Regions from separate parts of the Myxococcus sp. XM-1-1-1 genome, predicted to be linked through region 3. Evidence: riboswitches for the same ligand, from Rfam matches in the RefSeq annotation. Region 3 holds a riboswitch; each other region holds the start of a gene.

Region 1 (3,269 bases), on a different contig from region 3:
CTCGGTGAGCCGCTGCTGGTTCTCGATGAGCTGCGCGCGCACCGTCTCCAGCAGCGCGGGCGTCGCGTCCGGCGCCATCTTCAGCGCCCGGCCGAGCAGCGTCCTCGCGCGGTGCACCGGCACCAGGAAGCCCAGCTGGTTGCCCATGGTGGCCACGTTGACGCCCACCACGGTGCCCTGCCCCGTCAGCGTCGGGCCGCCGCTCATGCCCGGGTTGATGGCGCCGCTGAAGTGCAGGCGCTCGTAGAGCGAGTCCTGGATGAAGCCGTTGTACGTGCCCTCGACGATGGTGGTGCCCAGGTCATGGGGGTTGCCCATGGCGAACAGGCGCGCGCCCTGGGGCGGCTCGCGGTCCTCCAGGACGAAGTAGTCCTTCACCGGTTCATCCATGCGGATGACGGCCAGGTCGTGCACCACGTCCACGTCCACCAGGCGCGCGGGCACGGGCTCCCCGCCGGTGCGCAGCACGAGCTGCGCGGTGTAGTCCTCCGGGTGGAGCACCACGTCGGAGACCACGTGGTAGTTGGTGATGGCGTACCCGTCGCCCGAGACGAAGAAGGCGGAGCCGATGGAGGAGCGCGTGCCCGAGCGGCGCTCGATGATGCGCACCTGGGCGACGCGGTTCTGGATGCGCTGGAAGAGCTCGTGGGTGGCCGGGGGCAACACGGCCGGAGGCGGCTCGGGCGCGGGAGCGGGCACGACGTCGGGTTGGCTTCGGACGGCGGAGGGCGCGCCCGGTTCGGATGGGGCGACGGCCGGCGCCTGCCCCAGCACGGCGACGAGGAGGAAGACGAACATGGATGCGGCGCACGCTATCCCAGCGCCGCGCGCGCGGGGGTACCGAGTGGCGGGGCATGAGGCCTCCGGTGCGCTCGTCGACCCACCTGCCCTGTTGGCGACGCGCCGGGCAGCGGGTAGGGTCCGCCCCGCCCGAGGTGCCTCGTGGGGGTCCACGAGGTTTAGCAAGGGAATCCGGTGTGAATCCGGAGCTGCCCCGCAGCGGTCAGTGGGAACGAACGCCGTCGAACGCACTGGTCCTCGGCAGACGAGGGCTGGGAAGGGACGGCGCCTAGGACGCCAGCACGCGCCGCGATGAGGGGCGGGTGGTGGGAGGCCCACGGAGCCCGAAAACCTGCCTCGAGCCCATCTGGGACGCGGACAGCGCCCCGGGTGGCGCTTCGCCCCCGGCCTTCGCGGGAAGGTCAGGCCATCCCTCGCGGCCCACCGCCGCCCTCGGAGGTCTTCATGTCCGGGGAGGCCCGTGGGCCAGGAGTCCGTCCATGAGTCACATGCAGCCGTCCCTCCCCTCCTCCGCCACCGAGACGCGGATGGTGGACATGGTGTTCCCCGATCAGACCAACCACTACGGCACCCTCTTCGGAGGTCAGGCCCTGAGGTGGATGGACATGTCCGCGTTCATCACCGCCAGCCGCTACACGCGCCGCACCGTGGTCACCGCGTCCAGCGAGCGCGTGGACTTCCACATGCCCGTGCAGCAGGGGCAGCTCGTGGAGCTGGTCAGCCGCGTGACGGCGACGGGCCGCACCTCCGTCACCGTGGACGTGGAGATGTTCGCCGAGGACCTGCTCACGGGCGCGCGGGAGCTGTGCACGCGCGGGCGCTTCGTGCTCGTGGCGCTGGATGAGCACCGCAAGCCCACCGCCGTGCCCCCGCTCTTGCCCGAGCCGGGTGCGCAGTGACGTGAAGCCCTGAAACGCAATCCGCGCCGGGGCCGGCTCCTCGGGCTCCGGCGCGCACTCCAGCAGATGGCATCACGCGGGGACCCGCCCGCCTCCGAGGCGGCCCGCTCGCGGCGCCGCCCAGGGCGCCACCGGGGATTCATTCGTGCGCGAGCCGCGCGGTCGTCACGACTCGGAGGCCATCCGCCCCGCGCGCCCCCGGCGCCACGCCGCGTATGACGCCACCAGCGCACCGGCCAGCGCCCCCGCGAGCGCGCCCAACAAGCGCCGGGGAACCACGCCAGGCGTCGTCGTCGGCTCCAGGCGGAACGTCTCCAGCGAGGCTCGGACGCTCGGCGCCAGCACCTCCCAGCGCACCGCGGGCGCGCTGACGACGACCACCGCGTGCCGCCCCTCGGACGCGAGCCCCGCCACCAGCACCGTGCGCGTCTGCCCCGCGTCCCGCAGCGTCCCCAGCACCTCCACGCGCGGCGCATCGCCTCCAATCCGGTCCACGCGCTCCGGCGACAGCACCACCCCCAGCTCCCGCTGGAAGTGCTGCATCACCGCCGACGCGAAGTCGTCACGCTCGGACGGGCTCGCGGAGAAGCCGCGCTCCACCACCGACACCAACATCGTCGCCGCCTCCGGGCCCTCGCCATCCGCGAGCGCCGCGGACAAGGACCTCGGCGTCTCCGCGTCCAACGTCACCGCCCCCGCCACCGAGCCCGTGTACGGCTCCCACCGCACCATGTGGAAGCCCTCGGGCGGACGCAGCACGTAGCCGTCGCGCCGCAGCTCGGTCCCGAGCGCGCCCGACAGCAACAACCACCCGCCTGCCACCCACGAGAGGCTCACACCGCGCAGCATAGGCCCCCCGAGCCCCGGACGCGGCCACTCACGCGCCAGGCCGCATGAACCCATGGATACCCAGAAGACACGGCTTCACGGGCATGAGGCCCACCGGCCCGGCTCACCGTGAAGTCAGGCCCGCGCGCCTTCGTTGTGACATCCCCGTCGGGCACGGGTAACCTCGCGCCGAGATGAATCCTGCAGCCCGGGTGGAGATGGAGGCTCGCGCCGACCGAGCGCTGCGCCGTGGAGAGCTGGTCGAGGCGCTCGACCTCTATGAGGCGCTCCTCCTGGCCTTCCCGGACGACGGCGCGCTCGCCGACAAGCTCGCCAACCTCCGCGAGTCCCTCCAGCCCCTGGAGCTCCAGAAGCTGGAGGCCTCCCGACCGCCCGAGGAGCCTGAGCTCCCGCTCGGCCCCTCCTCACCCGCCCAGGAGGGTGAGCGCCTGTTCGCCCTCGGGGACTACGTGGGAGCGGCCGCCGCCTACCGCCGCGCCGTCCAGGAGCGCCCCGACAACGAGCTCTTCAAGGAGCGGTTGATCGAGGTCTACCGGATGGCGAAGGAGATGCCCCTACAATCTCCGACAGACAAGGCGCTGCCCAAGGCGCCCCAGCCCCGTCTGCAGGCCCTGCTGGACCGCGTCGCCTCTCGTCGCCGCCTCAAGCGGGACTGATGGAAGCTCGCGTTTCCACTCGGAAATCCGATCCGTGAGGTGATTCGCGCGTTGCACCCCAGCG
Region 2 (3,269 bases), on a different contig from region 3:
CAGGTCCACGCCCGGGCCATCCACCACCGCGAGGTCCGTGAAGCGCAGGGTGATGGAGCCACCCTGCCCCAGCGAGAGGACATCCAGCGAGCCGCTGTCCAGCCCCCCGCCCACCGGCGCGCCCAGGACGATGGACGGGAAGCGGTCCTGTCCGAAGCCCGCGCCGGGGCCGGGCAGGTACTCGACCACCTCGTCGGCGTACGGGTCAGCGGGCCGCGAGGGGCTCGCGTCGGTCCCCGAGTCACCGGGCCCCGCGTCGTCGTCCGTGACGGGAGCCTCGTCCCCACCGCACGCGGACAGGCTCAGCGCCAGGGCGAGCACGGTGCCGCGACCGAACCGCGAGGAGGCGCGCGTGCTCACGGCGCCACCTGGAGGCGCACCAGGCGCCGGCCGTTGCGGTCAGCCACGCCGACGAGCACGTCGGAGCCGAGCGCCTTGAGCATCCGCACCGTGGTGCACTGGTTGACGTAGGTGAGCACGGGCACGCGCGCGCCCACCGTCACGGCGTCATTCGCGCCGACGGACAGCGCGTAGCGGGACACGTCGGTGGCGACGAAGTCGTAGTCCGGGGGAGCGTAGGCGCCGCGGTTGAGCACCACGCCACCGCCGAAGGCCGCGACGTCGTTGAAGTCGCTGCCCACGTCGACCTTCGCCTGGGTGCCCAGGTCCAGCGGCGTGCCGCTGGTGATGGCGGTGGCGAGCGTCGTGGGCGCCACGCCGTGGAGGACGTTGACGAAGTTCTGGTCGAAGTAGCCCAGCGCGGCGACGCCCGTGTCCGTCACGGCGGTGAAGCCGCTTCCCACCACGTCACCCTGCGGGAAGTTGACCGCGCGCACCGTGCCCATGGGGTCCGTGGACGTCACGAGACCATAGACAGCCAGGTCGGAGGCCGAGCCCAGACCGCCGCCGTTGACGAGCACCGCGCTCAGCTCCCCGGACGAGAAGGCCGCCGCGGAGAAGTTCTTGGGCGCGACGACGAAGCTCGAGTGGGCCGGCGTGGCCAGGTCATACGCGGCGACGTTGCCCGGCGAGCCCGTGGCGCCCAGCGTGTAGCCGGTGAAGACGCGCAGGCCGTCGTTGATGACATAGCCGTTCGGGTACACCGTGGCGCCGCCCTCGCGGTCCGCCGGGGTGATGATGTCGAAGAGCTTCGTGGTGCCCGGCAGGAGGTCGGGCCAGGTGCCCAGCGAGTACAGCGCGGCGTCCTTGCCTCGTCCCTGGATGCCGTAGAACGCATACGTGGGGCCCGGAGAAGCACCGAGCGCGAGGATGTCCGGCGACAGCGCCACGGACTCGGCGGCGACGAAGCCCGGCTGGAGCACGAGCGTGCCCAGCTTCGGGTCCAGCGGCACCGTCGCGCAGTCGACCACCACGGGGCCGGCATCCGGCTCACCCGCGTCCGGCGCACCTGCATCCGGCTCACCCGCGTCGGGCGTGCCCGAGTCCGGCTGACCCGCGTCGGGCGTGCCGGAGTCCGGCGTACCAGAATCCGGCGTCCCGGAGTCCGGCGGGCCCGCGTCGGGCGTGCCCGAATCCGGCGTCCCCGCGTCGGGCGTCGGGGTGGTGGGGGCAGGCTCGGTCTCGCACCGCTCGTCGACGCAGACCCACTGCTGCCCCGCGGGGGCCTCGCCGTTGTCGGCGCGGCAGTCGAACGGGTCGACACACTCCGGGTTGCAGCCGGTGCCGAGCAGGGCCACGGCGAAGGAGGCCACGGCCAGTGATGCGGACTTCATCCAAGGTTTCGCGCGCTTCGATTCAGCCGTCTTCATCTGCGTCCTCGTCCCTCTCCGCCCCCACGGGCGGGTGGGCTTCCAGGAGGACGCGGTCGAAGGCGGGCACCCGAGCACCCCACGGTGCGCGGTGAATGGGCTGACGCCTCCGCCGCCTCCCCTCGGAGGCCTCGGTGATGTCCGTGCCCAAGGGGCACGGGTCCACGGCAGGTTTTCGGACTCGCAGGCGCGGGAGCCCCGGAGGGCGCCCACCTAGTGGCCGTCGCTTCCCAGTCCCGTGAGGGACCAGTGCTTCAATGACGGCGGTCGTTCCTGCACACCGCTGCGGGGCAGTCCCGGATTCGCACCGGGTTCCCTAGAGCCGCCGTGGTTCGCACGACGGCACCGAGGACGCGGCCGGGATATGGCGGGCGACAGGCATTGTCAATGGAGCGCGGTGACGTCGATGGCGTTGGACACGGGGCGTCGAGGGTCCACCGGGCACGCCTCCAGCGCGGGGCCCTTCGCGGTGGGCGTGGAGTAGCCCCTGCGCTCGGTGAGGGTGCCATCACCGACCTCCACGACGAAGACGCGGCCCGCGTTGGTGTCCGCCAGGTACACCGCGCCTCGGGACACGGCGAAGCGGCTGGCCACCGACAACAGGCAACCCGGTGCGCCGGGCTGACAGCCGGGATTCAGCGCGTAGGAGGCCACGGGGACATCGTTCTTCACCAGCACCAGCCCCGTGGAGCGAACCGACGTGGCGATGTAGCCGTTGGCCGTGTCGTAGATGGCCTCACCGATGCAGGCGACCACGAGCTGGTCACCGACGGCTTCCACGTAGCCCGCGTTGAGGCAGCGCTCCTGGCCCAGGTCGATGGCGCTGACGGCGCCGGTGGCGGGGTCGATGCGCGCGAGCATGCCCGGCCCGTTGGGGCGGTAGTCGTTGGCGGGGTTGAGGTTGGTGAGCGCCACGTACACGTGGGTGCGCGTCGCCGTCACCGAGAACGGCAGGGGCATGGAGCCCGTACCGTCGAAGGGCTTCAGGTCCAGGCCGGTGAGCGACAGCGTGTCCACCTTGCGCGGCTGCGTGGGGTCGGAGATGTCCACGCGCGCCACGGCGTTGCCGTGCTGGAAGTTGGAGCTGCCGGTGCCGAAGAGCGGGATGTAGAGCAGGTCGCCGAAGCGCGCGAGCGCCTGGGGGCTGGTGTTCGGGCCGAGGTTCAACTGCCCCACGGTGCGCAGGCCCAGGCCGTTGCCGTGGGACGGGCCGTCACGGCGGAGCACCTGGAGCGTGTTGTTCACCGAGTCGATGACGTACACGTGGGGCGGGTCCACGAGGATGTCATTGGGGGAGCCGGACACGACGCCCAGCGAGTCCTCCTCGACGAGCGCGCCCAGGTTGCCTCCAGGAGCCTGGAGCAGCTTGCCGTTGGTCATGTCCGCGCCGAGCACGAAGCCGTCCCAGGACGCGAGCGCCTGGATGCCAGCGCCGAACTCTCGGCGAGGTCCGAGCTGGTCCGTCCCCGCCTGGAGGCCCACGAGCTGCCCGTTGGTGAA
Region 3 (3,269 bases):
ACTCCGGAACGCCTCGCCGCCGAGCCACGACGGCAGCTCTCCGCCCAGCGTCGAGCGCACGGCGGCGAGCGCCTCGTCGAACTGCGCGTGCAGCGCGGACAGGTCCGCCTCCAGCACCGAGTAGGTGATGCGGAAACTCATGACGCCTCCTGGAAGAAGTGGTGGATGCCGCGGGCGAGCGTGTCGACCAGTTCGTCGACCTCCGCCTCGGTGATGACCAACGGGGGGCCGACCATGAGCAGGTCCCCGTTCGTCCCGTCCGCGTGGCCCGTGTTGGACCAGAGGACCAGCCCCCGCTCGAACAGCGCCGACAGCAGTCGCTCGATGACCTTGCGCGCGCGTGGGAAGGGGCGCTTGCTCGCGGTGTCCTCGACCAGCTCGATGCCGGCCATCAGCCCCACGCCCTGCACGGAGCCGACATGCGGCAGCGCGCCCAGCGCCTCACGCAGGCGGCGCTGGAGGTGCGCGCCCACGCGCCCGGCGTGGGCCACCAGGTCGTGCCGCTCGTAGTAGTCGAGCACCGCCAGCCCCGCCGCCGTCATCGCGGGCGCCTGGAGGTACGTCTGCGCGTGCATGAAGCCGCCCGAGCCCCGGCGCAGCTCCTCCAGGTGCTCCTCGCGGATGAGCAGCGCGCTCAAGGGCGCGTAGCCCCCGCTGATGCCCTTGCCGAGCACCAGCACGTCCGGGGTGAAGTGGAACAGGTCGCTGGCGAAGAAGCGGCCGGTGCGCCCGCAGCCGCACATGACCTCGTCGGCGATGGTGAGGATGCCGTGCTCGCGGCACACGGCGCTCACGCGCTCGAAGTACCCGGGCGGTGGAGGCGACGCGCCCGCGGACGAGCCGATGACGGGCTCCGCGATGAAGGCGGCGATGGTGTCCGGGCCCTCGCGGCGAATCGTCTCCTCGAGCAGCCGCGCGTAGTGCTCGGCGCCGTCGCGCGCGTAGTCCTCCAGCCCGGAGCGGTACGGGTACGGCGCGGGCGTGGTGACGACCTCCGCCAGCAGGGGGCCGAAGAAGGTCTTGTAGTGGGGCCGCCCCGACAGCGAGAGCGCGTACAGCGTGTTGCCGTGGTAGCCGGGCACGCGCGCGATGACCTTGCCGCGCTGGGGCTGGCCGCGCTCGACCCAGAGCTGGCGGACGAACTTCACCGCGGCCTCCACCGCCTCGGAGCCCGAGCCGAGGAACGCGGCGCGCGTGAGCCCCTGGGGCGCGAGGGCGCACAGGCGCGTGGCGAGCGCCTCGGTGACGTCGGTGGTGAAGTGGGTGCCGTTGACGTAGGCGACGCGCAGCAGCTGCTCATGGATGCGGTCCGCCACCTCGCGGTTGCCGTGACCCACGCTGGCCACGAGCGCACCGGCGGAGGCGTCGAGGTAGCGCTTGCCGCTCGCGTCGAAGAGGTGGACGCCCTGGCCGTGCGTCACCACGGGGAAGTCGCGCGCGAGATTGCGCAGCAGCACGTTCCCCTGGGGGTAGCGCACCGTGTGCCTGGCTTCGTCCCGCATCGTCCGTCCTCCACGCAGCGCGGACGACCGGAGGTCGCCCGACAGGGCTCCCGCGTGGAAGAAGGGCAGTCACGATGCGCGCGTGAGCGCACACCAGGCCCCGACTGGAGCCCACGGACCGACCTTCGCCCCCACGGGCGACTGGAGACACGGGGGATGGAGGTCGGAGAAGTCGAGCGTGCGTGAGGGCCCGTCGAGGCACGAGCGCCGCTCGAACCTTCCGGCCGTCCCACGCGGCTCCAGGTCGAAACCGTCCGTGGATTTCTCCCACGGTCGGATGCGGGCAGGTCTTCGGGCTCGTGAGCGCTTCGGCCTTGGGGGCCGGCTTCCTACGACTCGTCGCTTCCCAGCTCCCCAGGGGAACCAGTGCGGATGACGAGGCTCGTTCTCACTTACCGCTGCGGGGCAGCCCCGGATTCGAACCGGGTTCCCTTTTAAGCTCGGACCGAGGTCCGAGCACCAACATGGGGCGGTATGTACTGTTCGCCTCTTCGGACTGTCAAGCGAAGCGCCGGTGCGCGCTCGACGCGCGGGGACGTGACGTCTGCCGGTGCGCGGGGATGTTCGACGAGCAACCTGCCGTGCATGAGCGCTGGCGCATCCCGCGCGCAGGCGTCACCTTCATCGGTGGCGCTCCGCGTCGGAGGACGCCTCCAGACCATGGCTCCGTCCGCCGCGAACACCGCCGCCGCGCCCTTCACGTTCACCCGTGCACAGAGGGTGTTCACGATGTCGGGCGCGCTGCTCGGGCTGCTGCTCGCGGCGCTGGACCAGACGATTGTCGCCACGGCGGGTCCCTCCATCCAGGCGGACCTGGGCATCTCTCCCGCGCTCTATCCATGGCTGACGACGTCGTACCTGGTCGCGTCGACGATGATGGTGCCCGTGTGGGGGAAGCTGTCGGACCTGCTGGGCCGGCGCGTGGTGCTGGCGGCGGGAATCGTCGTGTTCCTGCTGGGCAGCTTCCTGTGCGGCGTGTCGCGCTCGACGCTGACGCTCATCCTGTACCGCGCGGTGCAGGGGGTGGGCAGCGCGGCGCTCTTCACCGCGTCGCTGTCGGTGGTGGCGGACCTCTATCCGCCGCGCGAGCGAGGCAAGTACCAGGGCCTGTTCGGCGCGATGTTCGGCCTGTCGAGCGTGGTGGGGCCGCTGGCGGGAGGCTTCATCACGGACCGGCTGGGGTGGCACTGGGTGTTCTTCATCAACCTGCCGGTGGGCGCGGTGGCGCTCGCGCTCGTGCTCTCGCGCATGCCGGCGCTCAAGCCGCCGGGGGCCTCGCGCGGGAGGCTGGATGTGACGGGCGCGGTGCTGCTGGCGCTGGCGGTGGTGCCGCTCCTGCTCGCGCTCAGCCTGGGACGTGGCGCGGAGCAGGTGGCGCACGGTGGCGGCTGGGCGTGGAGCTCGTGGCAGGTGCTGGGGTTGTTCGCGCTCGCGGCGGTGGGGACGGTGTTGTTCCTGCGCGAGGAGAGGCGCGCGCAGGAGCCGCTGCTGGACCTGAAGCTGTTCCAGGACCGGACGTTCGCGCTGGGGAACGCGGCGGTGTTCGTCATCGGCGCGGTGTTCCTGTCGGGCGTGGTGTTCCTGCCGCTGTTCATGGTGAACGTGGTGGGGCTGTCGGCCACGCACGCGGGGCTGACGTTGACGCCGCTGACGTTGGGCGTGGTGGCGGGCAACATCCTCAGCGGTCAGCTGGTGTCGCGCATCGGCCGGTACAAGGGGCTGATGCTGGGCTCGCTGGTGGTGTTGATGGTGGGCTTCACGGTGATG

The links. A riboswitch is a leader RNA that binds a small molecule or an ion and turns the genes downstream of it on or off. The one in region 3 is predicted to bind cobalamin.
Region 1: another riboswitch for cobalamin. It lies ahead of K8640_RS28210 (acyl-CoA thioesterase); the one in region 3 lies ahead of K8640_RS25300 (aspartate aminotransferase family protein).
Region 2: another riboswitch for cobalamin. It lies ahead of K8640_RS10635 (hypothetical protein); the one in region 3 lies ahead of K8640_RS25300 (aspartate aminotransferase family protein).

Annotation. Positions count from the first base shown of each region.
Region 1 is NZ_JAIQDH010000017.1:29,776-33,044, forward strand. Features, by position in the region: gene K8640_RS28205 (S1C family serine protease) at 1-798, opposite strand, end outside; cobalamin riboswitch at 917-1,155, shown strand; gene K8640_RS28210 (acyl-CoA thioesterase) at 1,281-1,700, shown strand; gene K8640_RS28215 (hypothetical protein) at 1,866-2,549, opposite strand; gene K8640_RS28220 (hypothetical protein) at 2,723-3,205, shown strand.
Region 2 is NZ_JAIQDH010000004.1:32,243-35,511, reverse strand. Features, by position in the region: gene K8640_RS10640 (cell surface protein) at 1-360, opposite strand, end outside; gene K8640_RS10635 (hypothetical protein) at 357-1,733, opposite strand; cobalamin riboswitch at 1,918-2,134, opposite strand; gene K8640_RS10630 (MXAN_6577-like cysteine-rich protein) at 2,154-3,269, opposite strand, start outside.
Region 3 is NZ_JAIQDH010000014.1:100,225-103,493, forward strand. Features, by position in the region: gene K8640_RS25295 (aldehyde dehydrogenase family protein) at 1-141, opposite strand, end outside; gene K8640_RS25300 (aspartate aminotransferase family protein) at 138-1,502, opposite strand; cobalamin riboswitch at 1,767-1,981, opposite strand; gene K8640_RS25305 (MDR family MFS transporter) at 2,163-3,269, shown strand, end outside.